2 regions of the Marinococcus sp. LNHM5E3-2.1 genome follow, and region 1 is predicted to be linked to the other one. Evidence: predicted binding sites of a transcription regulator. Region 1 holds the regulator's gene; the other holds the start of a gene.
What was found. The regulator NrdR, encoded in region 1, represses ribonucleotide reductase genes. The targets are predictions, from matches to a motif close to AACACNATATATNGTGTT.
Positions count from the first base shown of each region.

Region 2: nrdI (class Ib ribonucleoside-diphosphate reductase assembly flavoprotein NrdI) is a predicted target of NrdR. The motif match lies at 3,695-3,712, and genes of this name have one in related genera.

Region 1 is NZ_JBQLIB010000005.1:148,462-163,521, forward strand. It holds gene icd (NADP-dependent isocitrate dehydrogenase) at 1-177, shown strand, start outside; gene mdh (malate dehydrogenase) at 207-1,151, shown strand; gene ACTRXH_RS08400 (response regulator transcription factor) at 1,323-2,027, shown strand; gene pnpS (two-component system histidine kinase PnpS) at 2,024-3,805, shown strand; gene polA (DNA polymerase I) at 4,068-6,692, shown strand; gene mutM (DNA-formamidopyrimidine glycosylase) at 6,705-7,568, shown strand; gene coaE (dephospho-CoA kinase) at 7,541-8,134, shown strand; gene ACTRXH_RS08425 (glyceraldehyde-3-phosphate dehydrogenase) at 8,274-9,305, shown strand; gene speD (adenosylmethionine decarboxylase) at 9,680-10,063, shown strand; gene nrdR (transcriptional regulator NrdR) at 10,235-10,714, shown strand; gene ACTRXH_RS08440 (replication initiation and membrane attachment family protein) at 10,731-12,134, shown strand; gene dnaI (primosomal protein DnaI) at 12,153-13,079, shown strand; gene mqnC (cyclic dehypoxanthinyl futalosine synthase) at 13,221-14,330, shown strand; gene thrS (threonine--tRNA ligase) at 14,661-15,060, shown strand, end outside.
Region 2 is NZ_JBQLIB010000019.1:22,691-37,750, forward strand. It holds gene ACTRXH_RS14970 (sensor histidine kinase) at 1-1,097, shown strand, start outside; gene ACTRXH_RS14975 (PepSY domain-containing protein) at 1,168-1,860, shown strand; gene ACTRXH_RS14980 (PepSY domain-containing protein) at 2,025-2,663, shown strand; gene ACTRXH_RS14985 (redoxin domain-containing protein) at 2,711-3,328, shown strand; gene nrdI (class Ib ribonucleoside-diphosphate reductase assembly flavoprotein NrdI) at 3,769-4,164, shown strand; gene nrdE (class 1b ribonucleoside-diphosphate reductase subunit alpha) at 4,169-6,223, shown strand; gene nrdF (class 1b ribonucleoside-diphosphate reductase subunit beta) at 6,242-7,213, shown strand; gene ACTRXH_RS15005 (hypothetical protein) at 7,316-7,939, shown strand; gene ACTRXH_RS15010 (carboxymuconolactone decarboxylase family protein) at 7,977-8,327, opposite strand; gene ACTRXH_RS15015 (thioredoxin family protein) at 8,447-8,773, opposite strand; gene ACTRXH_RS15020 (hypothetical protein) at 8,932-9,342, shown strand; gene ACTRXH_RS15025 (ABC transporter permease) at 9,537-10,490, shown strand; gene ACTRXH_RS15030 (iron chelate uptake ABC transporter family permease subunit) at 10,480-11,436, shown strand; gene ACTRXH_RS15035 (iron ABC transporter ATP-binding protein) at 11,424-12,182, shown strand; gene ACTRXH_RS15040 (siderophore ABC transporter substrate-binding protein) at 12,288-13,304, shown strand; gene ACTRXH_RS15045 (disulfide oxidoreductase) at 13,337-13,741, opposite strand; gene ACTRXH_RS15050 (DsbA family protein) at 13,747-14,433, opposite strand; gene ilvD (dihydroxy-acid dehydratase) at 14,578-15,060, opposite strand, start outside.

The DNA.
Region 1 (15,060 bases):
TCCGGAGAACTCCTGCTTCGTCACCTTGGCTGGAATGAAGCTGCCGAGCTTGTGCTTCAATCCATGGACAAAACCATCGGAAGCAAAGTCGTAACCTATGACTTCGCCCGTCTGATGGACGGTGCAAAAGAAGTGAAGTGCTCTGAATTCGGTGACGCTCTAATCAGCAATATGTAATCCAATCAATTGATAGGAGATGAGCATGCATGGCTATTACGCGCAGAAAAGTATCAGTTATAGGTGGCGGCTTTACAGGTGCTACTACGGCTCTTATGGTTGCCCAGAAAGAGCTTGGGGATGTAGTGCTTGTAGACGTCCCGGACAATGAAGGGCCGACAAAAGGAAAAGCACTCGACATGCTCGAGTCGACTCCAGTATATGGGTCGGATGTTAATGTGACCGGCACCTCGGATTACGCTGATACAGCTGGATCGGACATTGTCGTAATCACAGCAGGTATTGCAAGAAAGCCGGGGATGAGCCGGGATGATCTGATTAATACAAACGCAAAAATCATGAAATCTGTCACAAAAGAAGTGGTGAAGCATTCGCCGGAATGCATTATTGTCGTGCTCACCAATCCAGCAGATGCAATGACATATGCGGTGTACAAAGAATCCGGCTTCCCTAAAAACCGTGTTATCGGTCAGTCCGGAGTACTCGATACGGCACGCTTCCGTACGTTTGTCGCCCAGGAAACCGGCATTTCCGTTGAAGACATCCAGGGATTCGTTCTTGGTGGCCACGGAGATGACATGGTACCGCTGATCCGTTACTCTAACGCTGGCGGAGTGCCGCTGACTAAGCTCATATCCCAGGAACGTATTGACGCAATCATTGAACGCACGCGCAAGGGCGGAGGGGAAATTGTGCAGCTTCTCGGTAATGGGAGTGCTTATTACGCTCCAGCCGCTGCTCTCACGGAAATGGTTGAAGCGATTTTAAAAGATAAAAAGCGAGTGATTCCATCTATTGCTTTTCTTGAAGGCGAATATGGATATAATGATCTTTACCTCGGGGTACCGACCATTCTTGGCGGTAACGGGTTGGAAAAAATTATCGAGCTCGAGCTGACAGATGAAGAACAAAATCAATTGAATACTTCTGCTGATTCTGTTCGTGATGTCATGAAGGCATTACCGAACGATTAAAGAAGTGCTGAAGCTGCCTGTATCGTACAGGCAGCTTTTTTTTATGCCAACAGGAGAAAAGCGATAAACATTGAGCTGTATGACTCGCTTATAGTATGATGAATGTGACAGATGCAGCAGCTCGGGAAAATAATCAGTGCCAAGGGGGGCGCTGAGAGGCGGAGGGTTCATATGGCAACAAGGTTATTGGTAGTAGACGATGAAGAATCCATCGTAACGCTGTTAAAATACAATCTTGAGCAGTCGGGATACGTGGTGGATACAGCTTACGACGGCGTGGAAGCACTCCGGAAAGCACAGGAGGTAAAGTACGATTTAATTGTGCTCGATCTAATGATTCCAGAGATCGACGGCCTTGAAGTGTGCCGGAAAATCCGGACAGAAAAGATTCAGGTACCAATTTTGATGCTGACGGCAAAAGACGAAGAGTTTGATAAAGTACTCGGTCTTGAACTGGGAGCCGATGATTATATGACAAAGCCGTTCAGTCCTCGTGAGCTGGTTGCCCGTGTCAAGGCTATCATGCGCAGAGTGGACTATTCCGGACAGGAAACGGAAAAGATAGAAAGAAAAAGCATCGGCCATTTAACAGTGTATCCGGAAAATTATGAAGCATATGTAAAAGAAGAAGCGCTTGAGCTGACGCCGAAGGAATTTGAGCTGCTCGTGTACTTAATTAACCATAAAGGACGGGTGCTTACGCGTGACCAGCTGTTGAATGCAGTATGGAATTACGAATTTGTCGGAGACACGAGAATCGTTGATGTACATATCAGTCATCTGCGTGAAAAAATTGAACCGAATACGAAAAAACCGGTATACATCAAAACGGTCCGCGGCCTTGGCTATAAATTTGAGGAGCCGGCACCTGCATGAGGAGATTCCGTACCCGCCTGATCGTAGCTCTGATGGCGATTATTTTAATCGTTTTGACCGTCGTAGGGCTTGTGATCGGACAGATTGTCCGTTCTCTTTACGTGGATGAGCTCGAGAACAGTCTTGAAAGGGAGGCCAACCTTTCTGCCTCGATTGCTGAAGAACGAAATGAAGAAAGCTGGGAAGCACTGGCACAGAATATCAGCAGCCAGCTGGATGTCCGTGTGACGATTATGGATGAAAACGGAACCGTGATCGGAGAAACTGAAGCGGAGCCTGAAGAACTCGATAACCATTTCGGGCGTCCGGAAATAGAATCAGCGCGGGAAAATGGTGAAGGCAGTAATCTGCGGTACAGTGAGACGGTGGAAGCAGAGCTCCTTTATTACGCTGTGCCATTTTCGTATGAAAACGATACGCATTATATGAGGCTGGCTATTCCTGTTGAACGGATCAATGCCACTAACTGGCTGATCTGGGGAACTTTGATTGGGAGCTTTGGTATCGCGCTTCTGATCATTTTATATATTACAACAAAAGTGACAAATCAGTTGACGAAACCAATTACTCAGGCTACAAGAACGGCCAATGAACTGGCTAAAGGAAATTTCAGCGCCAGGGCTTATGGAAGTACGCAGGATGAAGTCGGTCAGCTGACCCGTTCGATTAACGTGCTCGCATTTAATCTTGAAAGTGTGACAAAGGAAAATCAGGAGCAGCAGGAACGGCTTGAAACGCTGATCAATACGATGGAAAGCGGCCTGGTATTTATAAACAGCCGCGGCGAAATTACGTTGATGAATGCCTACTGTGCCCGTATTTTTAAGGAAGACACAAGCCAGTGGCTCGATTTACTGTACTATGAAGCAATGGACGAGAAAGAGATCATTAAGCTTATCCAGAAAATATTTTTAACAGAGAGCCGGTCCAGTGCCACTGTGCAGATGCTTCATGAACTTGAAGTGCGTTTTTTCCACGTCTACGGTGCTCCGGTGCTGGGGGAAAAAGATGAGCTGCGCGGCATTGTGCTTGTTTTGCATGATATTACAGAGCTGAAAAAGCTGGAGGAAGTGCGGAAAGATTTTGTCGCGAACGTATCACACGAATTAAAAACGCCGGTTACTTCCGTAAAAGGCTTTACCGAAACGCTCCTGGACGGGGCTATGCATGACGAAGCGCTAAGCAGACAGTTCCTGGATATTATTTGGAAAGAAAGCGACCGGCTCCAGGATTTAATCAGTGATCTTTTGGAGCTTTCAAGAATTGAGCAGGATTATTTTGAATTAAACCGGTCACGATTCGATGTGAGCAATACGGCTGCAGAAGCCGTCCGCCTGCTTGAGCCTAAAGCGATTGATAAACATTTGCTGCTTACTTCGCGTGTGGACGCAGGAATTTATATGGATGGGGACGAAGCCCGGTTGAAACAAATTATTATCAACTTGGTCAATAACGCCATTATTTATACAAAAGAAGGCGGGGAAGTGCAGGTGCGGTTGTTTAAAGAAGCAGAGGAAGTAGTGCTTGAAGTAGAAGACAACGGCATCGGTATCAGTCCCGAGCAGCTGCCGCGTATCTTTGAGCGGTTCTATCGTGTTGATAAAGCGAGAAGCCGCGGTTCGGGCGGCACCGGGCTCGGACTTGCTATTGTTAAACATCTGACGGACGCCCACGGCGGCCGTATCGAAGTGAATAGCACCAGGGACGCAGGAACGGTATTCACACTGCGTTTTCCCGGGGAGAGACAGCCCGTAGAGGAAGAATTTACAAATTCTTAACCTCCGGTAAACGACCTATTTACATTTATGCGATAACATAGTGGTCGAACGGGTTTTCATCCGCTGTCTGTTTTTGCAGCGGGCTGCATCCCCTCTGGAACGAAAGCACCCCTTGGCTTTCGTTCTTTTTTTATGCTTTTTTCAGGTAGACATTCTGACGCTGTCCGCGGTGTATGATAAAATATAACGATGAACGTGAAAGCCCGCTTGATGAAGTACATAAGAAGCCGGTTCGGCTTTTTGTAATAAGGAGGACAATAATTTGAGTAAACTAGTATTATTGGATGGAAACAGTATTGCTTACCGGGCCTTTTTTGCCCTGCCTCTTTTAAATAACGATAAAGGCGTTTATACAAATGCGATTTACGGCTTTACAACCATGCTTTTAAAAATTTTGGAGGACGAGGAGCCAAGCCACGTGCTGGTGGCCTTTGATGCCGGGAAAACAACCTTCCGCCACGATACTTACAGCGAGTACAAATCCGGCCGGGAAAAAACCCCTTCTGAGTTATCCGAACAGCTTCCAGTCATTCGTGAAGTGCTGGACGTTTTTAAAGTTCCTTATATCGAAAAGGAGAACTATGAAGCAGATGATATTATCGGCACCCTTTCGAAACGGGCCGAGGATGAAAACTGGGACGTGCGCATCTATACTGGTGACCGGGACCTGCTGCAGCTGGTCAGTCCTCACGTGCATGTTTCCTTTATCAAAAAAGGAATAACAAACACCGAACTGTATGACCCGGATGCGATTCAGGATCGGTACGGCCTTACTCCTCTTCAGATTACTGATATGAAGGGGCTGATGGGGGACAGCTCGGATAATATTCCAGGCGTGCCCGGGATCGGGGAAAAAACCGCATTAAAGCTGTTACAGGAATACGGCTCCGTGGATAAAGTACTGGAGTCCATTGATAAAATTTCCGGAAAAAAAATGAAGGAACGGCTCGAAGAAAATAAAGAACAGGCGAAAATGAGCAAAGAACTCGCTGTTATTTACCGGGAAACGCCGCTCGATTTAGAGCTTCAGCAATTAAAGCATGAAGACTATGACGTAAAAGAAGTGACAGATCTTTTCCGCGAGCTGGAGTTTCAAACGCTGTTAAACAAATTTGATGACGTTGATGAAGCGCAGCAGACATTCGATGAGCTGACATACAAGCATGTAAAAGACGTGCAGGAGGATATGCTCGTTTCCCCGTCTGCCCTGGTGGTGGAAGTGCCGGAAGAAAATTATCACCACGGGAGTATCTGGGGCATAGCGGTTATTAATGAAACCGGCCGGTATTTTATTTCCACAGAAGACGCGCTGCAGAGTGAAGCATTCCAGGAATGGGCTAAAGACGAATCCAAAGAAAAATATACGTTTGATACAAAGCGCGCTGTCGTTGCTCTGGGCTGGAAAGGCGTGGAACTCCGGGGTATCACCCATGATACGCTGATAGCCTCCTATTTAATTGATCCCTCTGTATCTTCGCATCACGTGTCTGATATAGCAAAGCGCCGGAATCTGCAGGTGGTGGACACCGACGAAGCAGTTTACGGCAAAGGTGCCAAACGTACGAAGCCGGAGGAAGAAGCACTGGCAGAGCATCTGATCCGGAAAGGTGAAGCCGTCTACCGGCTGCAGGGGAAAATTGAAGAGGACTTAAAACAGAACGAGCAGCTCGAACTGTTTAAGGAGCTGGAAATGCCGCTGTCGCTTGTACTCGGACAGATGGAAACCCAGGGCATCTCTGTGGACCGTTCGCAGCTTGAGGTGATCGGTGATGAGCTGGACGGCCGCCTCACAGAGCTTGAAAAAGAAATTTACAAACAAGCCGGGCGTGAATTTAACATTAATTCGCCGAAGCAGCTCGGGCCAATTCTGTTTGAAGAGCTCGGACTGCCGGCTGTTAAGAAAACGAAAACCGGCTATTCCACGTCGGCGGATGTGCTCGAGAAACTGAGTGACCAGCATGAAATTATTCCAAGTCTGTTGTTGTACCGCCAGATTTCGAAGCTGCGTTCGACATATATTGAAGGGCTCCTAAAAGTTATTCACCCAACTACGGGCAAAATTCATACGATGTTCAACCAGGCGATTACGCAGACAGGACGGCTGAGTTCTACTGAGCCGAATCTGCAGAACATCCCAATCCGCCTTGAAGAAGGCCGGCGTATCCGGAAGGCTTTCATTCCTTCTGAACCCGGGTGGTCTATTTTATCGGCAGACTATTCGCAGATTGAACTCCGGGTGCTCGCTCATATTGCAGATGATGAGGGGCTCAAGGAAGCTTTCCAGAACAATATGGACATTCATACAAAAACTGCGATGGATGTGTTTGGCGTAGGGCACGACGAAGTGACATCCAACATGCGCAGAAGTGCGAAAGCTGTAAATTTCGGAATCGTTTACGGCATTTCGGATTACGGCCTTTCGCAGAGCCTTGGCATTACGAGAAACGAAGCGAAAGAATTTATTGAGAGCTATTTAAAAAGCTATCCCAACGTGCAGAATTACATGAATGAGATCAAGGATGAAGCGAGACGCGACGGGTTTGTAACGACACTTCTGCACCGCCGCAGGTATCTGCCCGACATGAACAGCCGCAACTTTAACCAGCGCAGCTTTGCAGAAAGAACAGCTATGAACACTCCTATTCAGGGCACGGCGGCTGATATTATTAAAAAAGCGATGGTGGATGTAAGCAAAGCCCTTGAAGAAAAAGGACTGAACAGCCGGCTGCTGCTTCAGGTACACGACGAATTGATCTTTGAAGTACCCGAAAATGAAGTGAAAACCATGCAGGAGCTTGTGCCGGAGCTGATGGAGCAGACAATTGAACTGTCGGTGCCTTTAAAAGCAGACGTGGCCCAGGGCCCGACATGGTATGATGCGAAATAAGGAGAGAGAACGATGCCTGAATTACCGGAAGTAGAAACGGTCCGGCGGAATTTAGAAGACACGGCCGTTGGAAAAACGGTGGAGACCGTGAAAGTATACTGGCCTAATATTATTAAACGCCCCGATGACCATGAAGCCTTTTCAATGATGCTTGGAGGAAAGACGATCGAGCGCGTGCACCGTAAAGGGAAATTTTTAGTAATTTATCTTGAAGATCTGGCTGTTGTTTCCCACTTACGTATGGAAGGTCGTTACGAATGGAGTGACGGCGGGGAGCCGGATAAACACACGCATGTGCGCTTTTATTTCACCGACGGTACGGAGCTCCGCTACCGTGACGTGCGTAAATTCGGCACGATGCATGTGTTCAGCCGAGGAGAGGAGTGGAACGAAAAACCGCTGAACCAGCTCGGGGCGGAGCCTTATCGTGATGCTTCTTTTACCGCTGATTACCTGCACGCCCGGTTTCAAAAAACCTCACGCAGTATTAAGGCGGTACTGCTCGACCAATCAATTATTGCAGGTCTCGGAAACATTTATGTGGATGAAGCGCTGTTCCGGGCGGGTGTTCTGCCGGACGCTCCGGCCGCAGGACTTGAAAAGCCTGTGGTAGAAATCCTTCGAAAGCAGATCACAGAAGTGATTGAAGAGGCAGTCAAACAGGGAGGAAGCACGGTACGCTCCTATGTGAATGGAGACGGACAGGCCGGCGCTTTTCAATTAAATCTGTTTGTATATGGAAGAAAAGGGGAGCCGTGCAAAGTATGCAGTCATGAAATTGAGCGGGCTGTAGTAGCGGGCCGGGGTACGCACTACTGTCCAGTCTGCCAGACGAAGGAGGGGACGGAATGGTTATCGGCCTTACAGGCGGAATAGCAAGCGGTAAGTCACTGGTGGCAGACGCTCTGCGGGAGCAGGGCCTTCCCGTGATTGATGCTGATGTGATTTCACGGGAAGTGGTGGAGCCGGGGGAGCCTGCCCTGGAGCAGATTATTGAGCACTTCGGCCCGGAAATTCTCCAGTTTGATGGAACGCTCGACAGAAAAAAATTAGGCTCTGTCATTTTTAATGATACTGAAAAACGCCAGGTGCTTAATCAAATTATTCACCCGGCTGTCAGGCAGCGCATGATGAGCAAACGGGATGATCTCGTACGTGAAGGAAATGAACATGTCGTGCTCGATATCCCGCTTCTGCTCGAAAACAATTTAAACTTTCTGGTCGACCGCATTATCGTCGTTTATGTCAATGAAGCAACGCAAAAGCAGCGGCTAGTGGAGCGTGACGGCCGGGGAGAAGAAGATGCGGCTGCGAGAATCAAATCGCAAATGCCTCTCGGAGAAAAAAGAGAGCTGGCGGATGCAGTGATCGATAATTCGGGGACAGAAAAGGAAACAAAAACCCAGGTGAACGAGCTGCTCCATCAATGGAAAATAAAATAAAAACGGATGGATAACCACTTTTCGTAAAAGAAAGTGGTTATTTTTTAAAAATAGGTTGCAAGAATGCGCTGTCAATGTGTTATACTATTTTTAGATTTTACTTATAAAAGTATAACATATTTCCAGAGGAGGATATTAAATGAAAACAAGCATAGCGATCAACGGTTTCGGACGAATTGGGCGTATGGTTTTTCGAAAGGCAATGATGGACCCTGAAATTGAAGTGAAAGCCATCAATGCCATGTATCCTCCTGAAACGCTGGCTCATTTAGTGAAATACGATAGTGTGCACGGTCCGTTTCCGCTTGAAGTAAAATCCGAAGGGGACGAAATGATCGTGGATGGAAAACGGATCCGGCTGCTTCAAAACCGAAATCCCCTCGAACTTCCGTGGGAAGAACTGGGTGTAGATATTGTGGTCGAAGCGACGGGGAAATTCAACCGTGGCCCTGACGCTGAAATGCATATAGAAGCCGGAGCTAAAAAAGTCGTGCTGACTGCTCCCGGCAAAGAAGTCGATACAACCATCGTAATGGGAGTAAACGAAAAAGACTACGATCCGGAACGCCACCACGTAATCTCAAACGCATCCTGCACGACGAACTGCCTTGCGCCGGTCGTCAAGGTGCTTGAGGATAACATCGGTATTGAAAGCGGTTTAATAACAACTGTACATGCATACACCAATGACCAGAACAATATGGATAATCCCCACAAGGATTTGCGCCGGGCGAGAGCCTGCGGCCAGTCGATTATCCCGACGTCTACCGGAGCAGCTAAAGCTCTTTCAGAGGTGATTCCTTCCATGGAGGGAAAAATGAATGGTATGGCTCTCCGGGTGCCAACGCCGAACGTATCGCTGGTGGATATGGTAATTGACATGAAGCGTCCGGTAACAGAGGAAGAAATCAATCAAACGCTAAAAACGGCTTCAGAACAGAAGTTAAAAGGAATTATTTCCTACTGCGAGGACCCGCTCGTATCAACAGATTTTAATGGAAACGAAAATTCATCTATTATAGATGCGCTCTCCACCATGGTCATTAACGACCGCCAGGTTAAAGTGCTTGCATGGTACGATAATGAGTGGGGCTACTCCTGCCGGGTAGTGGATCTGGTGAAAATGGTCGGAGAACCAGCTGTCGGCTACTCCTCCGTCGCTTCGTTTTAAAAATCGTTAATGTGGGAAAGCGTCCCGTAAGTGGGGCGCTTTTTTGTTTATCCTCTATGGGGAATTATGTACAGAAGTTATGGAGTATATACAGACATTAAAGCCCTCGATCAAAGCTTTAAAAATGCTGCATGTGAAAACTGGTTGCAAATTGCAAATAAACATCGTATACTGAATTTCGTGCCTGTGCGTCCTTGAATTTGACGGCAGAAATGCACAGTTTTCAGGCGTATACAGGTATACTAGCGGTTACTGTAAGGGTTAGTGCCAAATCGGACTAACTTTCCCCCAGAGTAGCCTTTAAAACGTGACGGGCCGATAAAAATACAGCGACCTAATGATGTAATAAAAAGAAACAAAGGGGGAAACGTACCATGGAAACAATGGGACGCCATGTCATCTCCGAGCTCTGGGGTTGTGACGAAGAAACTTTAAACAATGTAAATGCAATCGAACGTATCTTTGTAAACGCCGCTTTAAAAGCAGGCGCTGAAATAAGAGAAGTGATTTTTCATAAATTTGCACCGCAGGGTGTAAGCGGAGTAGTCATCATTTCAGAATCGCATTTAACGATTCACAGCTTTCCGGAACACGGCTATGCAAGCATCGATGTGTATACTTGCGGAGACCATATTGATCCGAACACGGCGGCTAAATATATTGCCGGTTCACTCGGTGCCGAAGCGGAAGAAACAATAGAAATCCCCCGCGGTACAGGCCCTATCCGTGTAGAGCGCCCGGAAGCGAATGCCCTATAATACGCATACGAACACCGTTTAAGCACAGGTAGCTGCTTGAACGGTTTTTTATTGCCCGCAGTACAAGGGATTCAAAGAAATACGCAAATTGTCATCCTCCCGCCAGGAGCGAATGTGATATGATAGAACCAATAAAAATAGAGACCGCCCATCAAATTGGAGATGATAATAATGAAATGCCCTGTATGCTACTCCAATGGCACACGTGTATTGGATTCGAGGCCGAGCAATGAAGGCCGTTCCATCCGGCGCCGGCGTCAGTGTGATACGTGCCACCACCGCTTCACTACATTTGAAATTGTGGAAGAACTGCCGCTTGTCGTAGTGAAAAAAAATGGGAACCGGGAGGAATTCAGCCGGGAAAAAATGCTGAGAGGCTTGATCAGAGCCTGTGAAAAGCGGCCAATCCCAATGGAAACGCTCGAGGGCATCGTTTCGAGGGTGGAAAATAAACTGCGGGAAGAAGGACGAACAGAAGTGAAAAGCGAGGAAGCCGGGGAGCTTGTCATGGAAGAGCTAGCGGATATTGATGAAATCGCTTATGTCCGTTTTGCTTCTGTTTACCGGCAGTTTCGTGATATAAATGTATTCATCAATGAATTAAAAGAACTGATTGATAAAGAAAATAAAGAAGATTCATCAAAATCATAAAAAGGAGGGCGGCGCTTTGAGTCTGCATTGGATGGAAGTAAAACCGGTGGACGGGTACTATGTTCGCACAAGTAAAGAATTCAGCGAGAGCACGGATAAAACGATGTCTATGCTCTACCAGCCGTTAGTCGGAAGCAAAGCGATCGCTCTCTACCAGACTCTGCAGAATAAGCTTGAAAAAGACTGCTATGAAAGCTCCGAAGCAACCCATCATGAACTGATGGCTTTTTTGCAGATGCCTTTAAATGAGATTTACGCTGCCCGCCGCCTGCTTGAAGGCATCGGGCTTCTCAGGGTTTATGAACTCGAAACACACTCACAGGATAAAACATTTGTTTATGATATCCAGCCGCCTATGTCGCCGCGGGCTTTTTTTCAGGACGATGTGCTAAGCGTATTTTTATATAACCGTCTTGGGAAAAGCAAATACATTCAGCTGCGCCAGCGTTTTGGCATTTCGGCTGTGCCTGAAGGAGCAGAAGAAATTACGGCTTCGTTCAATGAAGTATTTGCTTCCCTGCATGCGTCGGAAATGGCTTCCGAGCCGCCTCCGGCAGATGAAGGAACAGAATTTGTCGGTGGCAGTGAGCCGTCGCGCCTGCAGCTTGAGGAGAATGGATTCGACATGGAGCTGCTAAAAGCTTCGCTCCCTTCCTTTCTCGACAGCTCGCGGCTGTTAACACCTTCGCTGCAGCAGACCGTCCGCCGGCTTGCTTTTGTGTATCAGCTATCGCCGATTGATATGGGAAAAGTGATTCAGGAGTCCCTGTCAGCAGACGATGAAGTAAATATAGAAGACCTGCGTAAAAAGGCAAAAAATCATTACCGTATGGAGCACGGAGCAGCCCCGCCTGCGCTCGGGAACCGTACAGAAAGTCAGGAGCCGGCACCGGCAAAGGGCCGCCCGGTGTCTGAACAGGAGCAAATGAAGCAGTTTTATGAACAGACGTCCCCCGTGACATTTCTTCGTTCGGTGGCCGAAGGAGCAACTGTGCCGGAGTCGGATATTCATCTCGTGGAGGAGCTTTTATTCAGCTACCGTTTATCCCCGGGAGTTGTGAACGTGTTGACAGATTACGTGATGAAGAAAAATAATATGAAATTAAGCAAAGCACTTGTGTATAAAATTGCCGGCCAGTGGACAAGAAAAAAAGTACATACCGTAGAGGATGCCATGAAGCTTGCAAAGGAAGAACACAAGCAGGCCCAGGAACGCCAGGCACCTAAAAACAATTATACGAATAAGCGGTCTCAAGGCTACGTCCGAAACGATAAGCTGCCTAAGTGGCTGGAAAAAGAAGAGCAGGCAGAGAATAAACCGGCAGAAGGTGAAAATTCCACGCAGGAGGAGCAGCTGTCGAAGGAAAGAGAGCGCTTTGAAGAAATGCTTAAGGAACGACGGGAAAGAGCAAACCGTTAAAAGAAAGGAGGCGGCTGGATGGATTCGATCGGATCCTCGTTGAACAGATGGATGGATAAGGATTGGAAGGAACGGATGGCCAGACTTGAAAAAGAAGTGTTTGCCTATCCGGGAGTTATTGATTTCAAGCGCCGTCATCCGCACATACCAGCGGAAGAATACGAAAAAAACAAGGCAGCTTTATTTGAGTATAAAAGGGAGCGCAGTAACTGCGATGCCTGTCCTGGGCTTGAAAACTGCCCGAACCTGATGCAGGGCTATCAGCCGGAATTGATGGAAGACAAAGGAAAAGTAACGGTTGCCTATCACCGCTGTTCATTAAAGATACACGATGATGAAAAGAAAAAAAGACAGGCACTTATTAAAAGCTATTATATTCCAAAAGAGATACTGCATGCTTCCTTTGACCAGGTGGATATGGACCATGAATCAAGAGCGAAGGCAGGAACCGCAGCACTGCATTTCGCATCGACCACCGTGCCCGGAGAAGACGGACAGGGACTTTACCTGTATGGAAAATTCGGGGTCGGTAAAACGTATATTGCCGGAGCCATCATGAATGAACTGGCGGAGCGAAACATCGGCTCGATGATTGTACACGTGCCGGACTTTTTCCGTGAGATCAAAGAATCGCTTTCGGATAATACGGTGAGGGAAAAGGTGGACAGCGTCAAAGGCGTGCCGGTGCTCATACTCGACGATCTTGGAGCCGAATCGATGAGTGCCTGGACAAGAGACGATATTTTAGGAGTTATTCTGCAGCACCGGATGATGGAAAAGCTTCCTACTGTTTATACCTCCAACTATGATTACAGTGAACTTGAAGAGCATTTGACGTATTCCCAGAAGGGTGGTAACGAGCGGCTGAAAGCTAAGCGTATCATGGAGCGCATCCGCCCGTTCACAGAAGAAGTGTTCATGGACGGACAGAACCGCCGGGGATAATTGGAAATGCATAGGGCATTCTAAGTGTATAATACAAATAAATATGCTACCATGATGATAGCGCCCAGCATGCAGAAAATGGGTTGGATTCGCGGTATTTTCATGCGAGCGCCACAAAGGAATTTTCTGGAGGGTATACAAATGAGCATTGATGGAATACTGGAACGTGCATTAAACGGAGAACGACTGACAATGGATGACGCTGTGCGCTTGTATGAAAGCGATGAAATAGAAAAAATGGGAGCTGCCGCAGATGAAATTAAAAAACGCTGGCACCCCGAGCCTGTCGCTACCTTTAACATAGGACGGAACGTCAATTACACAAACGTCTGCGATACCTTCTGCCGTTTCTGTGCATTTTACCGCCGGCCGGGATCGGAAGAGGGATACCTTCTTTCGGATGACCAGATCCTGCAGAAGATTAAAGAGCTTCAGGATGTAGGAGGAGACGAAATTTTAATGCAGGGCGGGACCAACCCGAACCTCCCATTTGAATACTATACGAACCTGCTCAAAAAAATTAAAAGTCATTTCCCTGATGTGACGATGCACTCGTTTACACCGGCAGAGGTGTACAAAATGATGGAAGTGTCCGGCCTGTCCTTGAGAGAGGTATTAACGGCTCTTCACGAAGCAGGTTTGGATTCACTTCCGGGCGGCGGCGCCGAAATTCTCACAGAGAAAACGAGAAAACGGATCAGCCGCCTGAAATGCACGGCCGATCAATGGATTGACTGCATGAAAATGGCTAAAGAGGTCGGTATGCACGGCACTGCAACGATGGTTATCGGCTTTGGCGAATCCAACGAAGAGCGGGCAGAACATTTGTGGCGTATTCGTGAGGCGCAGGATGAATCCAACTGCTTTTTGGCTTTCATATCCTGGACCTTCCAGCAGGATTACACAAGCATGAAAGGCGAGCGTATTACACCGGAAGGCTATCTCCGTAACGTTGCCATTTCACGCTTGTTCCTGGACAATATCCCGAACTTCCAGTCCTCCTGGGTAACAGCAGGACCAGAAACGGGGAAACGCTCCCTTTCCTACGGCTGTAACGACTTTGGCAGTACTATGATGGAAGAGAACGTTGTTTCTTCAGCCGGTACCACACACAAAGTGAACATCAACCGTATTCTTCGTTTAATACGGGAAGCAGGCTATACGCCGGCTCAACGTAATACGAAGTATCATACACTCCGGGTGTTTGAGGGAGAAGAGAACAGCGAAAAAGACTTTGTAATGCAAAACTAAATACAGGTTGCATGAAAAGAAGCTTTTCGCTATGCTGAAATAGCGAAAAGGAAAATGCAAGGATGAGGCCATGAAAATAAAACAGGCGTCCCAGAGAAGAGAACCATGGCTGGAAGTTCTCTACGAACCGTTTTATTTTTACCCCCTCGGAGCTTCGGCAGGGAACAGCAGTATCTGCCGGCGGATCCCCGGCCGTTACCCGGATAGAGTCGTCCCTTTACAGGGGATGGAAACTAGGGTGGAACCGCGGCTGAGCCCGCCCCTTTCGAGGGGGCGGTTTTTTTATGCGTTTTTCTGTATATTACAGTAATAAAAGGAGGATAAATCACAGTGGCAGAACAGGCAATTACGCTCATATTTCCAGATGGGAATGAAAAATCATATGATATTGGCACGACGACAGAAGAAGTAGCCGGCGGGATCAGCTCGGGACTGAAAAAGAGTGCGCTGGCAGGAAAAATTAATGGGAAAATGGTGGATCTACGCACTCCGCTCCGGGAGGACGGTCAGATTGAAATCATCACGTATCAGTCCCCGGAAGGCCTTGAAGTGCTCCGGCACAGCACCGCGCACGCGATGGCCCAGGCGGTGAAGCGCTTGTTTGATGATGTGCAGCTTGGTGTCGGCCCGGTGATTGAAAACGGATTTTATTACGACATTGATACGTCGCACCAGCTGACGCCGGAAGACCTTCCTAAAATCGAAAAAGAGATGAATAAAATCATCGATG
Region 2 (15,060 bases), on a different contig from region 1:
CAGCGACGGTAACTTCCCCGGAAGAGGGAAGCTTAACGGAGGAGCCCGTTCAATATCATTCCGAAGAATATGAACGGGTGGTGGAACATAACGGGGAGCGGTACGCATTCGTTTCGGTGCCGGTCATATGGACAGATGGACAGGTGGCAAACATTCAGATTACCGACAGCCTCCGCCAGACAGAAGAAAATCTGGCGGTGCTCCGGATAATATTAATAGTCGCTACTATTGCGGCTGTCATCCCGGTCTTTCTCTCGGCACGCTTATTGAGCACGGTAATCCTCCGTCCAATCGCAGCGCTGTCAGCTACTATGCGTGATATCCAGACAAGCGGCAGATTCAAGCGGATTTCCACGTCGTCGAAGTCCAGGGATGAAATCGAGCAGCTGGGGGAGACGTTTAATGAAATGATTGAGCGTCTCGAAGAAAATTATCATAAACAGGAGCAGTTTGTATCCAACGCGTCGCATGAGTTAAAAACGCCGCTGACTGTGATTGAATCATACGCCAGCCTGCTGCAGAGAAGAGGAGCCTCACGTCCCGAAATCATTGAAGAATCGGTGGAAGCCATTCATTCCGAAGCGGTGAGGATGAGGGAGCTGACCCAGCAGCTTCTGCTGCTTGCCCGTCAGAATGAAAAAGAAAACCTCCATATTACCGAAGTGGACCTGGAGACGGTGGCAGCAGATGCTGTGGAAAACTACCGCAGCAGCTACCACCGGGAGATCGAACTAACCGGGGAGCCGGCAATCGTTCAGACTGATCCCGACAAAGTGAAGCAGCTGTTGTATATCCTGCTTGATAATGCCCGGAAATACAGCAGTGATGTCATTGATGTAAAAATCGAAACGATAGATACAGAACCGGTCATCGCTGTGATTGACCGGGGCATCGGTATTCCGGAAAAGGATATTGAACGAGTTTTCGAACGCTTTTACCGGGTGGATGAGTCGAGAACACGGGCAAGCGGGGGCTACGGGCTCGGTTTGTCGCTTGCCAGAGATATTACTGAAGCTCTCGGCGCACGCATCACAATTGAAAGCACGCACGGCCAGGGAACGGCAGTCCGCTTAATTTTTCCTGTAACCAATGAATGACTCTCCCTTTCTCATCAATTTCTCAGAATGAACGGATACAATAATAGCAACAGGGAGAGGGGGGCCTGCGGTGAAAAATGTTATCTTTCTGTTTGTGCTGGTGGCTGGTATCATAGTGGCCACTTTTGGGGCCTGGCGGTTTTCGCCGTATTTTACCCCGGAAATGTCGCCGGAGGAAATTGAACAGGCTGTTCAGGGACAGTATCAGGGGAACATCACGAGCGTGGAAAAACAAAACGGCACCTATGAGGTGATGACAGAGCTTGACCGGGGGACGTACCAGCTGCAGGTGGATGCTGAAGACGGAGCGGTCACAGGCGTCACACGGGTAGCAGGTAACAGCACTGTTGATACAGAAGCTCTAACAGAAGAAGAAGCACGCGCCCGGGCAGAAGAAGAAACTGACTTTTCTATTGAAGAAATCAGCCGGGAAACATGGGAAGGAACCGCCGTGTACGTAGTGGAGTTTGCCGAAGACGAAGCGTTGGAAGAAATGACTATCGATGCGCGGTCAGGAGATATTTTAGAAGAAAAAGCACAGGAAGAGCGTGAAGAAAGACGCCAGACAGTGCTTAGTGAACAGGAAGCCGCAGCTGTGGCGCAGGAAGAAGTGAACGGGGAAGTGGACGACGTTGATTTCGAAACGTCGGATGCTGGGGAGCCGTTTTACTACGTGGAGCTTGAACAAAATGATGACGACGAAGCTACGGTTCAGGTACACGGCATCACCGGAGAAATACTGTCAGTCACCTGGGATGATTAAACGGCAGAAGCTGCCTGGATGATTCCAGGTGGCTTTTTTTTTGTCTTTTTACTTGTTATGAGTCGTTCATGTATTTCTCATCAATTTCTCATTTTCTTGTAGGGATATTCTCATGTCGGGCCTCTATAGTAAAGGTGTAACAACAAATAAAGGGGGAAATGACCATGAAAGGGAAAGTACTTGCAGGTAGTCTGGCGGGGGTCACGGCACTTGGTGCAGTTATTGGTGCAGGAGCTTACACGACCATAAATAGTGACGTGGAAGCAGAAACCTCTTCAAACAAATCTTCAGAAGAAACAGCCGCAGAAAGTAACGAAAACAACAGCAGCTCTGGTGAGGAAAAAATTACTGCCGATGAAGCTGTACTGATTGCTGAGGAAGAAACGGGCGGTCAGGCGGTTGAGCTGGAACTGGATATGGAAGATCAGAAATACAATGTGGAGCTCGAAGGCAGACAAGAATACGATGTTGAAGTAGGAGCGTTCTCCGGCAATGTGACTGAAAAAGAAACCGATGATGATAAAGATAATGAAGAACCGCTGATCCAGGACGGGGACAGCGTCAGTTTAGAAGATATTGTGGCTTCGGGGATGGGCGAAGTTTCCGGAGAGATGAATGAATGGGAGCTGGACCGTGAAGAGAACGGGTACGACCTTTCGGTGGAAACGAACGAACAGGAAGGCGATTTCTTCATAAATGATGCAGACGGTACGATCGCTTCCAGGGATATTGAAGATGACGATGATAATGATAACAACGACGATGATAATGATAACAACGACGATGACAATGACGACAATTAAAGACTAACACCAACAGATGAACGGGGTCCGAAAGGAGTCTTCCAGGAATGGCACTACTGAGGGAAAAGGTGCTGCATTCACAGCTGCACCGGGCAAAAAGCATCTTATGGAACGAATGGCACCAGGAAAAACGGCCGGGATTCTGCCCTGGACTTAGAATAGGAGAGAGCGCACCGGCATTCTCACTGCCCGGCATGGACGGGGAAAATGTTACGTTAAACCAGCTTCTCCTCCAGGGTCCGGTAGTGCTTCTCTTCTGTTTTGGCGGCTGGATACATGCAGAAACAGAACGGCTGCGAAGCTATCAGGAGGCTTCCCCGCTGCTTCGGCAGATGGGAGCCCAGATCGTAGTAGCTGCCAGCGGGCAGGTAGCCGCCCTTCAGGGAGAACTGCAGCACATGTCTTTTACAGGAAAGGTGCTTGCAGACACAAATGCTGTGGCAGCCTCCTGGTATAATGCGTGCATCTCCTGCCGGGAGCACCTGCTTCAGGACGTCCCGGAGGTTAAAGCGGCCCTGCGCCATGCCGGATATCATTCGTACTGCCCTGCAGACGTAACGTATGTGATCGATCAGGACGGCACCGTGGCAGTTTCTGTCTGGGAAGCCGCCCGGCCGGACCCCTACTGGATCGTCAACGAGCTAATTCAATTAAAAGAAAGATAAAACCCCGCCTGAAAAGGTGATGAAATATGGAGAAGCAGCCGGCGTAAGCGCGGGCTGCTTTTGTTTGAAATAATGCGTGGTAAATTTTTTCTGTACACTGAAAGTATCAAGAATTTACCGAAAATTATCCCGCTGTAAATAGAGAGCTGGACTAAATGCATGTCTGTATGTAGTAGCACAGACACTGGCAGTTTTTATAAAAGACTAGATATAGAAGCAGGTCTTACTTACTGAAATTTTTTCTGTCAGAAAATGTGCACAATTTTAAGGGTAGAATCGAGGAGTATAAGGAAGTATGGCAGAGATTTTAATTGTCAAGAGGATGGAACGAAAAATATCTATATCATGTATGTTGAAAAAGAAGATTACACCATATATAGTAGTGGTATAGTAAAAGTGTACAGACATTCGTGCATTTTAGAAAGTAAGGAGGGGATTCGATGATACCGATCATTTTTGATTCTATGACGGGCAACGTGAAGCGTTTTGCGGAAAAAATCCCGTTTGACCGGGTGTACAGTCTGAATGAAGCGGAACAAATCGATGAACCGTTTATCCTTATCACCTATACGAAGGGATTTGGAAATATCCCGGAATCCACCGAAACATTTCTCGAAGAACATGCAGAGCAGCTTCTTGCTGTAGCATCGAGTGGAAACAAAGTATGGGGAGACAATTTCGCCAAAAGCGCCAATCAGATTGCAGTGAACTACAACGTTCCCATACTCCATAAATTCGAACTGAGCGGAACAAAAAACGATGTGTCCATTTTCGCAGAGGAGGCGATGAAAGTTGCAACAAACACAAACCACCGACTGGATCCAGTTAAACAATGAGATTATGTTCCAAAAGGACGGGTCCTTTCAATTTGAAAAAGACAAAGAAGCCGTTTATCAATACTTTATTCAATACGTCAATCAGCACACTGTTTTCTTTCATGATCTGAAAGAAAAGCTCGACTACCTGCTCGAAAATGACTTTTATGAAAAAGAATTCCTCGAGGCGTATTCATTTGAAGAAATTGAGCGCGTCTACAACCTGTGCTATGAAAAGAAATTCCGTTTTCCGTCATTCATGAGCGCGTTTAAATTTTATAATGATTATGCGCTGAAAACCAATGATCAGAAAATGATCCTTGAGCGCTTTGAAGACCGGGTGGCTGTTGTGGCCCTTTATTTCGGCAATGGAAACGCAGAGAAAGCTGAGCAGTTTGCAGAAATGATGATGAGCCAGGATTATCAGCCGAGCACCCCGACGTTCCTGAATGCCGGCAGAAAACGGCGCGGAGAATTAGTCAGCTGCTTCCTGCTGGAAGTAAACGACTCTTTAAATGATATCTCCCGGGCTGTCGATATTTCCATGCAGCTGTCCAAGGTAGGCGGCGGTGTGTCACTGAACTTATCGAAGCTCCGGGCAAAGGGCGAAGCCATTAAGGATGTGGAAAACGCGACAAAAGGTGTCGTCGGCGTAATGAAGCTGCTCGACAATGCTTTTCGTTATGCAGATCAGATGGGGCAGCGCCAGGGCTCCGGCGCGGCGTATTTAAATATTTTTCACCGGGATATTCACGACTTCCTGGATTCAAAGAAAATTTCGGCCGATGAAGACGTGCGTGTTAAAACCTTATCAATCGGAGTCGTGATTCCGGATAAATTCGTTGAACTCGCCCGCCAGGATAAAGATATGTATCTGTTCTATCCGCACACAGTGTACCGGGCGTACGGTGAACATCTTGATGAAATGGATATGAGCGAAATGTACGACAAGCTCGTCGAGGACGACCGCGTGAAAAAAGACAAGGTCAATGCCCGCCGCATGCTTGAAAAGCTGGCGATTCTCCGGTCCGAATCCGGATACCCTTACCTGATGTTCCAGGATAACGTCAACCGGGCGCACGCGCTGAATAACGTGTCCAAAGTAAAATTCTCCAACCTTTGCTCTGAAGTCCTCCAGGCGTCTGAGGTATCAAGCTATACGGATTACGGCGAGGAAGATGAAGTCGGCCTCGATATTTCCTGCAACCTTGGTTCGTTGAACATTGCCAATGTTATGAAGCACAAAACGATCAAGGATACAGTAAAGCTCGCCACTGATTCTCTGACACACGTAGCGACGCATACCAATATTACGAATGCTCCGGCTGTACGCCGCGGCAACCAGATGATGAAATCGATTGGCCTCGGCGCGATGAACCTGCACGGCTTTCTGGCGCAGAACCATATCGCCTACGAAAGTGAGGAAGCACGGGAATTCGCTGATTTCTTCTTTATGGCTGTGAACTTCTATTCCATTCAGCGTTCGATGGAGCTTGCAAAAGAAACAGGAGAGACGTTCTACGGCTTCGAAGGATCCAGCTATGCTGACGGCTCCTACTTTGATAAGTATTTGAACCGTCCTTACCTCCCGTCCTCTGCTAAAATTGCGGACCTGTTTGAAGGCATGGCCCTGCCGGATGCTGAAGACTGGGAAGAGCTGATGAAGCAGGTGCAGACGCACGGATTGTTCCACAGCTACCGCCTGGCAATCGCACCAACCGGCTCCATTTCCTATGTACAGTCGGCTACTGCTTCTGTTATGCCGATTATGGAGCGGATTGAAGAACGGACGTACGGCAACTCGAAAACGTATTACCCGATGCCGGGCCTTGCGCCGGATAATTGGTTCTACTACAAAGCGGCATATGACATGGATATGTTCAACGTTGTGGATATGATCGCAGCTATCCAGGAGCACATCGATCAGGGCATCAGCTTCACTCTCTTTGTGCGTGACACCATCACCACGAGAGACCTGAACCGAATTGATCTCTATGCCCACCATAAAGGTATCAAGACGATTTACTATGCGCGGACAAAAGACACAGGACAGGACGACTGCCTCTCCTGCGTCGTGTAAAGAAAGGAGCATCACCCCATGAATCAAATATTTGACGCAGCCGACTGGTCAAAACAAGACGACGATTTTACGCAGATGTTTTACAGCCAGAACGTAAAACAGTTCTGGCTTCCAGAGGAAATATCACTCAACGGGGATCTGCTCACGTGGAAATATTTATCCGATGAAGAAAAAGACACGTATATGAAAGTACTCGCCGGTTTGACCCTGCTCGATACAGAGCAGGGAAATGTCGGCATGCCAAAGGTTGCTGAGCAGGTGGAAGGCCACCAGCGCAAAGCGGTATTAAACTTTATGGCAATGATGGAAAACGCGGTGCACGCAAAATCCTATTCGAACATTTTCATGACACTTGCTTCTACAGAAGTAATCAATGAGCTGTTTGAATGGGTGAAGGAAAATCCGCACCTGCAGAAAAAAGCTACCCGTATTGTCGAGCAGTACAATAAAATCGAAGACGGGGACGAAATTTCCCTGTACAAAGCGATGGTAGCTTCTGTTTATCTTGAAAGCTTTCTGTTCTACAGCGGCTTTTATTATCCGCTTTATTTCTACGGCCAGGGCAAGCTCATGCAGAGCGGGGAAATCATTAACCTGATTATCCGTGACGAAGCGATCCACGGGGTATACGTTGGTCTTCTGGCACAGGAAATTTACAAGCGCCAGACACCGGAAAAGCAGGAAGAGCTGCGGGAATTTGCCCACGACCTCCTCATGGAGCTGTATGAAAATGAACTGCTTTACACCGAACAGCTGTATGATCCGGTAGGACTGACCTCTGATGTGAAAAAGTTCCTTCGGTACAATGCGAACAAAGCATTGATGAACTTAGGCCTGGATGCGTATTTTGAAGAGGAAGAAATTAACCCGATTGTATTAAACGGCATGGATACAAAAACAAAATCCCATGATTTCTTCTCGATGAAAGGAAACGGCTACAAAAAAGCAACAGTGGAGCCGGTCCGGGACGAAGATTTCATTTTCGACTAACAAAAAAGCCGGGCCTGCGCCTGGCTTTTTTAATGTGTATATAAAAAATTTCCGCTATAATTATAATAAAGTACAGATGAACATCACAAAGAGGTGAAAAGTATGGGTAAAATGGATGAAATGATTGTAGTAGCACCAAGAGAGCAGGTATTTGCATGCGAAGCCCGGGCATTTCACGGGGTGCAGGACGAGCAGGACCAAATTCAGGAAATTATTGGAACGATTGCGGATACATATACGGAAAAAAGGCGGGGAGACGCCGAAGAAGACCCTTCCTGGAAACAGCCGATTCCCTATGTAGTCATTCGAAGGGGAGAACAATTATTCGCATACGAACGGCTTGCAGGCGGAGGAGAAGGAAGGCTGCATAATAAACTGTCCCTCGGGTTTGGAGGGCATATGAATGCTGAATCCGGCGTTTCGACATTTCAGGAGCTGCTGCACACAAATGCTGACCGTGAGCTGGAAGAAGAACTTCATATTTCTTCTATGGAAGGAGCGGAAATGCAGGCGCTTGGATTGATTAATGATGACGATAACGCCGTCGGTGAAGTGCATCTCGGCATTCTATATACTTTTATTCTTCCGGAGCACGTGGACGTACAGGTCAAAGAAACGGAGCAGATCCGCGGCTTCTGGACAAGCGTGGATGAACTGTCCCAGCCGGATACATATGAGCGGCTTGAGACATGGTCCCAATTTGTTGTAGATATCCTGGATAAATAACAAGAAGCTGTTTCCTTTGCCGGAAACAGCTTCTTGTTTATCTATCCTTTAACTGCTGCAGGGCATCGAGGCCTATCGTCACTGCTTCACTCATGGATTCGCCGCCGCCAAAAGCTGCCGCTACACCCATATACTCTTTGATTTCATCCTCAGAACATCCATGATGGAGACACTGGTCCATATGGTAAACAATGCATGTAGTATCACCCTGATGAACGCCAATAGCAAGAGCTGTCAAATGCTTCTGAGCGGTCGAAACTTCTCCGCCTTCAAAAGCACTCGACGTAAAGCGGTTGTAATTTTTTGCGATTTCCTGATACGATTCACTGAATTGCTCTATGCCGCGGCGGTATTCGCTTAATATTTCTTTGGCATCAATAACTGCCATAATGTTCACCCCTTTTTAGTATGCTGAAGGGAACATTCCCGCTTCTGGCAATTTCAAACAAAGCACGGCATGGGCTGCCCGGAAAATTAAAAAACTGCCGGAGTCCCGGCAGTTTTTCTTTAGTAATATTTGGAGAAAAAGTCGCTTACCTGACCCGGGGTTTTAGCATCTGCGCTATGCAAATGGCCTATTTTTTCCCCGTTCTGGAATACAAGAATACTCGGTATGCCCATTACTTCCTGTTCGCTTGTAATGTCTGGCAGCTGTTCGGTGTCAATTTTATGAAATGGCACGCTGTCAAAACGGTTCAGTACATCGTCTATAAACATATCGAGTTTCCGGCAGTCCGGACACCAGCCTGCTGAAAATTCTACCGCTACCGGTGTTTCTGTTTGTATTGTTTCCTCAAAAGAATTTTTAGATTCAATGCGGTTATTCGTAGTCATTATTTATTCGCTCCTTTCATGCTGTTCTCTATTGTAACAAAGGCATAAAAATGTGCAAAAAAACGAGAAGAATAATGTTTCGACTGGAAATCCCTGTTAGAATAAACATATACATAATCAGCAGCATATTCATTTTTTTCGGGAGGAGGGGGACTGCAATGCGGCTTTTCAACAGGATGGCAGCGTGCGCAGCAGCAGGCATGCTGCTGCTTGCATCGGCCTGTGGAAATGAGGCAGAGGGAGCAGAACAATGGATCACGGAGCTTGAAAGCAACGGGCTTTCTATGCAGGAGACAGAAGAAAGCCCTGCGGCCCCGGTATCCATAGATCACGAAAGCGAAATGTGGGAGGAAGACAGCACGAATACAAAAGTAGCGGTTTATGAGTTCGATTCCCGGGATGCGGCTGTACAGGCAGAGGAGCAGTTCCAGCAGGAAGTGACTGAAAACGGAGGATGGGAAAATGTTTCCTACCGGACGGCCGTTTCAGGATCCATGTTTTTATACGCCTACAATGAAGATTCCTATGCTTTTTCAGCATTCATGGACAAAGTAACACTCCCGTCTTAACGAGAATATGAAACGCCGGTTCTGCCTTTCAGGCAGGCCGGCTTTTTCGTTTATGAAAAATTTAGGAAAAAAAGCAAAAGGTACATTGACATTTAGAACCGGGGTGATAGAATAAAAAATGTAATTGATAATGAATATCATTAATAATTAGACGCAGAACGATGCAATTGTTCTTGGAAATGAAGTGTTTACAGATGAAATGGTGGTACTTACTCGTTCTTCTCGTTCTTCTTTCGGCCGGTTCCCTGTTTATCGGCGTCCAGACGGTGTCGGTTCAGGGGCTGATGGCAGGAAACGAAGACGAATGGCGTACATTGACATCGAGCCGTATACCACGGCTCCTCAGTATTATTATGGCCGGCATGGGGATGGCCATCTGTGGGTTAATCATGCAGCAGCTGAGCCGGAACCGGTTTGTTTCTCCTACTACAGCCGGTACGATGGACTCGGCCCGGTTTGGCATTTTAGTGGCCATGATCTGGTTTGGCGGAGCCACGCCGCTGCTCCGGACCGGCGTAGCTTTTTTATTCGCACTTCTCGGTACGTTTATTTTTATGACAATTCTGGAGCGCGTGAAATTTAAAGATCCCATATTTATTCCATTGGTGGGATTAATGTTTGGGAGTGTTGTAGGCTCCGTCACAACGTTTTTTGCCTTAAGGTATGACGTTGTCCAGAACATGTCAGCCTGGCTACAGGGAGATTTTTCATTAATTGTGAATGGGCAATATGAGCTCCTGTATGTCAGCCTGCCACTTATTTTCATAGCTTACATATTTGCCGGACGATTTACGATCGCCGGCATGGGAGAAGAATTTGCGGTGAACCTGGGGCTGAATTACCGTACAGTCGTCAATCTTGGCATTACCATTGTCGCCGCTGTGACGGCCGTCGTTATATTAACAGTGGGGACCATCCCTTTTTTAGGCCTGGTGGTACCGAATATTGTTGCTATCTACCTGGGGGACAATCTGCAGAAAACGCTGATTCATACCGCACTGCTTGGCGCGGTGTTTGTGCTAGTCTGTGATATTTTTGGGCGGCTGATCGTTTTTCCGTATGAAGTGCCTATCGGTTTAACCGTAGGTGTCCTGGGCAGTTTCTTGTTCCTCTATATGCTGATGAGGAGGAAGAAATATGCGTTTTAATTGGAAGATCATAGGACTGGCTGTTTTGTCGCTTGTTCTCGCCGTCATCTTTATGTTTACAGACGCTGGAGGTAACTGGGATTACGTCCTGGAGCACCGGGCAGAGAAGCTTCTTGCTATGGTTATGACCGGCGGTGCGATTGCTTTTTCCACTGTTATTTTTCAAACGATTACGAATAACCGGATTTTAACACCTAGTATTATAGGTCTCGATTCATTGTATATTTTGCTGCAGACAGCACTCGTGTTCTTTTTCGGTTCCACGTCGGCGGTTGTAGTTAACGGTCCGTTGAACTTTTTCGTATCGCTTGCCTTGATGCTCGGGTTTGCCGTCATTCTTTACTACTTTTTATTTCAGGGGGAGCAGCAGGATATTTTCTTTCTGCTGCTCGTCGGAATTGTCTGCGGAACATTGTTCAGCAGCATTTCAACATTTTTACAGGTCCTCATATCACCAGATGAATTTTTAACGATTCAGGACAATATGTTTGCAAGCTTTAACAATGTGAATACAAATATTCTCGGTATTTCTGCAGCGGCTTTTGTACTGCTGTTTATCTACTCCCTGTCTTTCATGAAATATTTAAATGTTCTCTCCCTTGGGAAGGACCAGGCGGTTAACCTGGGAGTGCCGTATCAATACGTGGTAAAGCGTCTGCTTATCATTGTAGTTATGTTTATTTCCATTGCAACCGCGCTCGTCGGGCCTATTACGTTTTTAGGCCTGCTCGTGGCAAACGTTGCTTACGAGCTGATGAAGGATTACCGGCACAGCGTGCTGCTTGCGGCTGCTGCGCTTGCGGCTGTGGCATTTCTTATCGGCGGACAGCTGCTCGTCGAGAGGGTGCTTGGCTTCAACACAGCGATCAGCGTCATTGTGAATTTTATCGGAGGCATTTACTTTATCTATCTGTTATTAAGGGGGAATAAAGCATGGTCCAGGTAATGAATGTAACAAAAAAATACGATGAAACGCCGGTCGTAGACGACGTTTCCGTAACGATTAAGCAGGGGCAGATCACCTCATTTATCGGTCCGAATGGGGCGGGAAAAAGTACGCTGCTTGCCATGATCAGCCGTTTGATCGCGAAGGACGAAGGCGAAGTGAAAATCGGGGACAAGGACATTACGAAAACAAAAAGCCGGGAGCTGGCAAAGAAACTGGCGATCTTAAAGCAGTCCAACGAAATGAACGCCCGGCTTACCGTCCGTGAATTAATCTCCTTCGGCCGTTTTCCTTATTCGCAGGGACGTTTGAGCGCAGAAGACTGGAAATATGTGGATCAGGCAATTGATTACATGGAGCTTGAAACGATGCAGGACTCCTTTATTCATCAGCTGAGCGGCGGCCAGCGGCAGCGGGCCTTCATTGCAATGGTTATTGCTCAGGACACCGACTACATTCTGCTCGATGAGCCGCTGAACAATCTGGATATGAAGCACTCGGTGCAAATCATGAAGGTGCTGCGCCGTTTAGTTAAAGACATGGGCAAAACCGTGCTTCTGGTTATTCATGATATTAATTTTGCTTCCTGTTACTCCGATGACATCGTCGCTTTAAAAAATGGGCATATCGTAGCTCAGGGCACCACCGAAGAGATGATGGCATCAGAAGTGCTGACAGATATCTATGAAATGGATATGCCGATCTGTCGTATTAACGATCAGAAAATCTGTGTTTACTTTACATAAACACTGCCACCGGCCCGTTGATACGGCGAAAGAGTAACAAAAGGAGGGAGCACCAGCGCATCAGGGCTTGGAAAATAAAATAACTTATCCAGGGGGAATAGAAAAATGAAAAAGAACAAATGGATGCTTGCGTCAACTGCAGTATTGGGAACAGCACTTATTGCTGCATGCGGAGCTGATAATTCAGGGTCATCAACTGCAGAAGGTGAAAACAGCAGTGCTTCAAATGAGGAAGACACCAGTGAAGAAAAGGGGAAGGAAAGCAGCGGGGAAGTGACGGTGGAACACGAGCTGGGTGAAACAACAGTACCGGAAAACCCTGAAAATGTCGTCGTGTTTAACTATGAAATGCTTGAGACGCTGGATGAGCTTAATGTAGACGTGGACGGCGTGGCCCAGGAGTCGCTTCCTTCGTACCTGGATGATTACAGCAGCGATGAATATGAAAATATCGGTAGCCTGAAAGAGCCGGATTTTGAAGCAATTAACGCAATGGAGCCGGATGTTATTATCATTTCAGGGCGCCAGAGTGATGCCTATGAGGAACTGAGCGAGATTGCTCCGACTGTTTATACAGCAGTGGATACAGAAAATTATATGGAATCCTTTGACAGCAACATGGAAATGATCGGAGAGATTTTCCAGAAGGAAGAGCAGATGCAGGAAAAAGTAGACGAGCTTCATACCCGCATTGAAGATTTAAACGAAAAGGCTGAAGATGCCGGAGAGTCGCTGGTGACGCTTGTAAACGACGGTTCCTTGAGTGTTTATGGCGAAGGCTCCCGCTTCGGGCTGATCCATGACGTGTTTGGCGTGCCGGCAGCGGATGAAAATATCGAAGCATCTACACACGGACAGAGTGCTTCCTATGAATACTTAGCGGAAGAAGATCCAGAACACCTCTTCGTCATAGACCGCAGTGCGGTAGTCAGTGAAGGCGGGGAAGAGCAGTCAGCTGCGGAAACTCTCGATAATGACATTGTGAATGAAACACAGGCAGCGCAGAACGATGACATTCATTATCTGGACCCGGAATACTGGTATCTTTCCGGCGGCGGTCTGCAGTCGATGGATAAAATGATTACAGAAATAGAAGAAGCCGTGGCTTCGTCCGAAGAATAATAAAAAATAGTCACGTGCCTGAGGGCATGTGACTATTTTTTGCTTACAGCGATAATCAAAAGAGCAATGGAAATAATCAAAAATGCAGTGAAAGAAAGAAGAGGAATAGTAATAAACCCGAACCACTGCGCTGATTGATCGGAGCAGGAAACCGCACCGGTGCATTCCGTGGCCTGCTGCAGCACGGGAAGCTTTTGGTAAAGGTAATGATAGCCTGCAAGCAGCATGCCAGGAACAGCAAGAGGTAGCGCATACCATATGACCTGCCGCTCCCCGCGGAAGACAGCCACGCCCAAAATAACTGCGAGCGGGTACATAAGAATGCGCTGATACCAGCAAAGCTCACACGGCGTGTAGCCTAAAATTTCGCTGAACGATAAGCTGCCGAGCGTAGCGGTAATGGCCATCAGCCAGGCCGCACTTAACCAACGATCCATAGGCGTTACTCCCCTGCCTCTTCTTCAATCATATCGAGCAGCTCCTGATAGCTGTCACCTTCAAATAGTTCTCCATTCACAAATACGGAAGGGGTGCTGTTTACACCAAGATCTTCGGCCATAGAACGGTCATTCTCCACGTTTTCTTCATAGGTGCCGTTTTCAAAAGCTTCAATCACGGTGTTTACTTCCTCTTCGGAAGCTGTTGTCTGCAGCAGCTCCGCTAAACGTTCCTGGGTAAAGTAATCGCCGCCTTCATTCTGCGGCTGGTTGGCGAAAAGTGTATCGTGAAAGCTCCAGAAGGCTTCATCCCCGAGTTCGCCATAAACGGCTTCGCTGAATTCTGCCGCTGTAGTGGAATCTTCACTTAGAAATGGGTAATGAACGTAATGGAAAGCGGCATCGCCGGATTCAATAAACTGGGACTCGATTTCAGGAACGACCGATTCGTGAAAATCTTTGCACGCAGGGCACTTATAATCCCCGAATTCAACGACTGTTACCGGGGCATCCTCGTCCCCCTTGAGGGGCTGGCCGCTTGTATCAAGACTTTCTCCGCTGCTCCCGCCGGAATTGTCACTGCTTCCGCCGCCGAAGTTGCCGACAAGAATGATAGCGAGCAAAATCACAGCTATAACGGCTACAATGGCTGCGAATGTACGGCCGGAACTGGGCCTTGGTTTTTTAGACATAGGAAACTCCTTTCGTGGCTATGCTATGTATGTAGTGCTCAATACCTTCATAATTTACCATAAATTGTTGGAAACTCAAGAGTCTTCAAAAAAATGCTGAAAAGAAAGAGAACTGCCCGAAAAGGCAGCTCTCCGTAGTATTGCTTATAAATCTGCGTCGGTAACGGCGCCTTTGGCACTTGAAGAAACGAGTTTAGCGTACTTGGCCAGCGCTCCGCGTTTTTCCGGAAGATCCGGCGCCTGCCAGGCGTTCCGGCGTTTTTCAAACTCTTCATCGGAAATATGGAGGTTGATCTCCTGCGTGTCGCTGTCAATAGAGATGGTGTCCCCGTTTTCAAGCAGACCGATCGGACCGCCAACACTTGCTTCAGGCGCAACGTGCCCGATAACAAAACCGTGTGAGCCGCCGGAAAAACGACCGTCGGTCATAAGAGCCACTTTACCGCCGAGACCGCGTCCTACAATCATGGAAGTAACAGAAAGCATCTCCGGCATACCCGGGCCGCCCTGTGGGCCGACGTAACGGATAACGAGCACGTCTCCTTCGACGATATCCCCGTCCATGATAGCCTTTGTAGCTGATTCTTCGCTGTTAAAGACTTTTACCGTGCCTTCGAACCGGCTGAT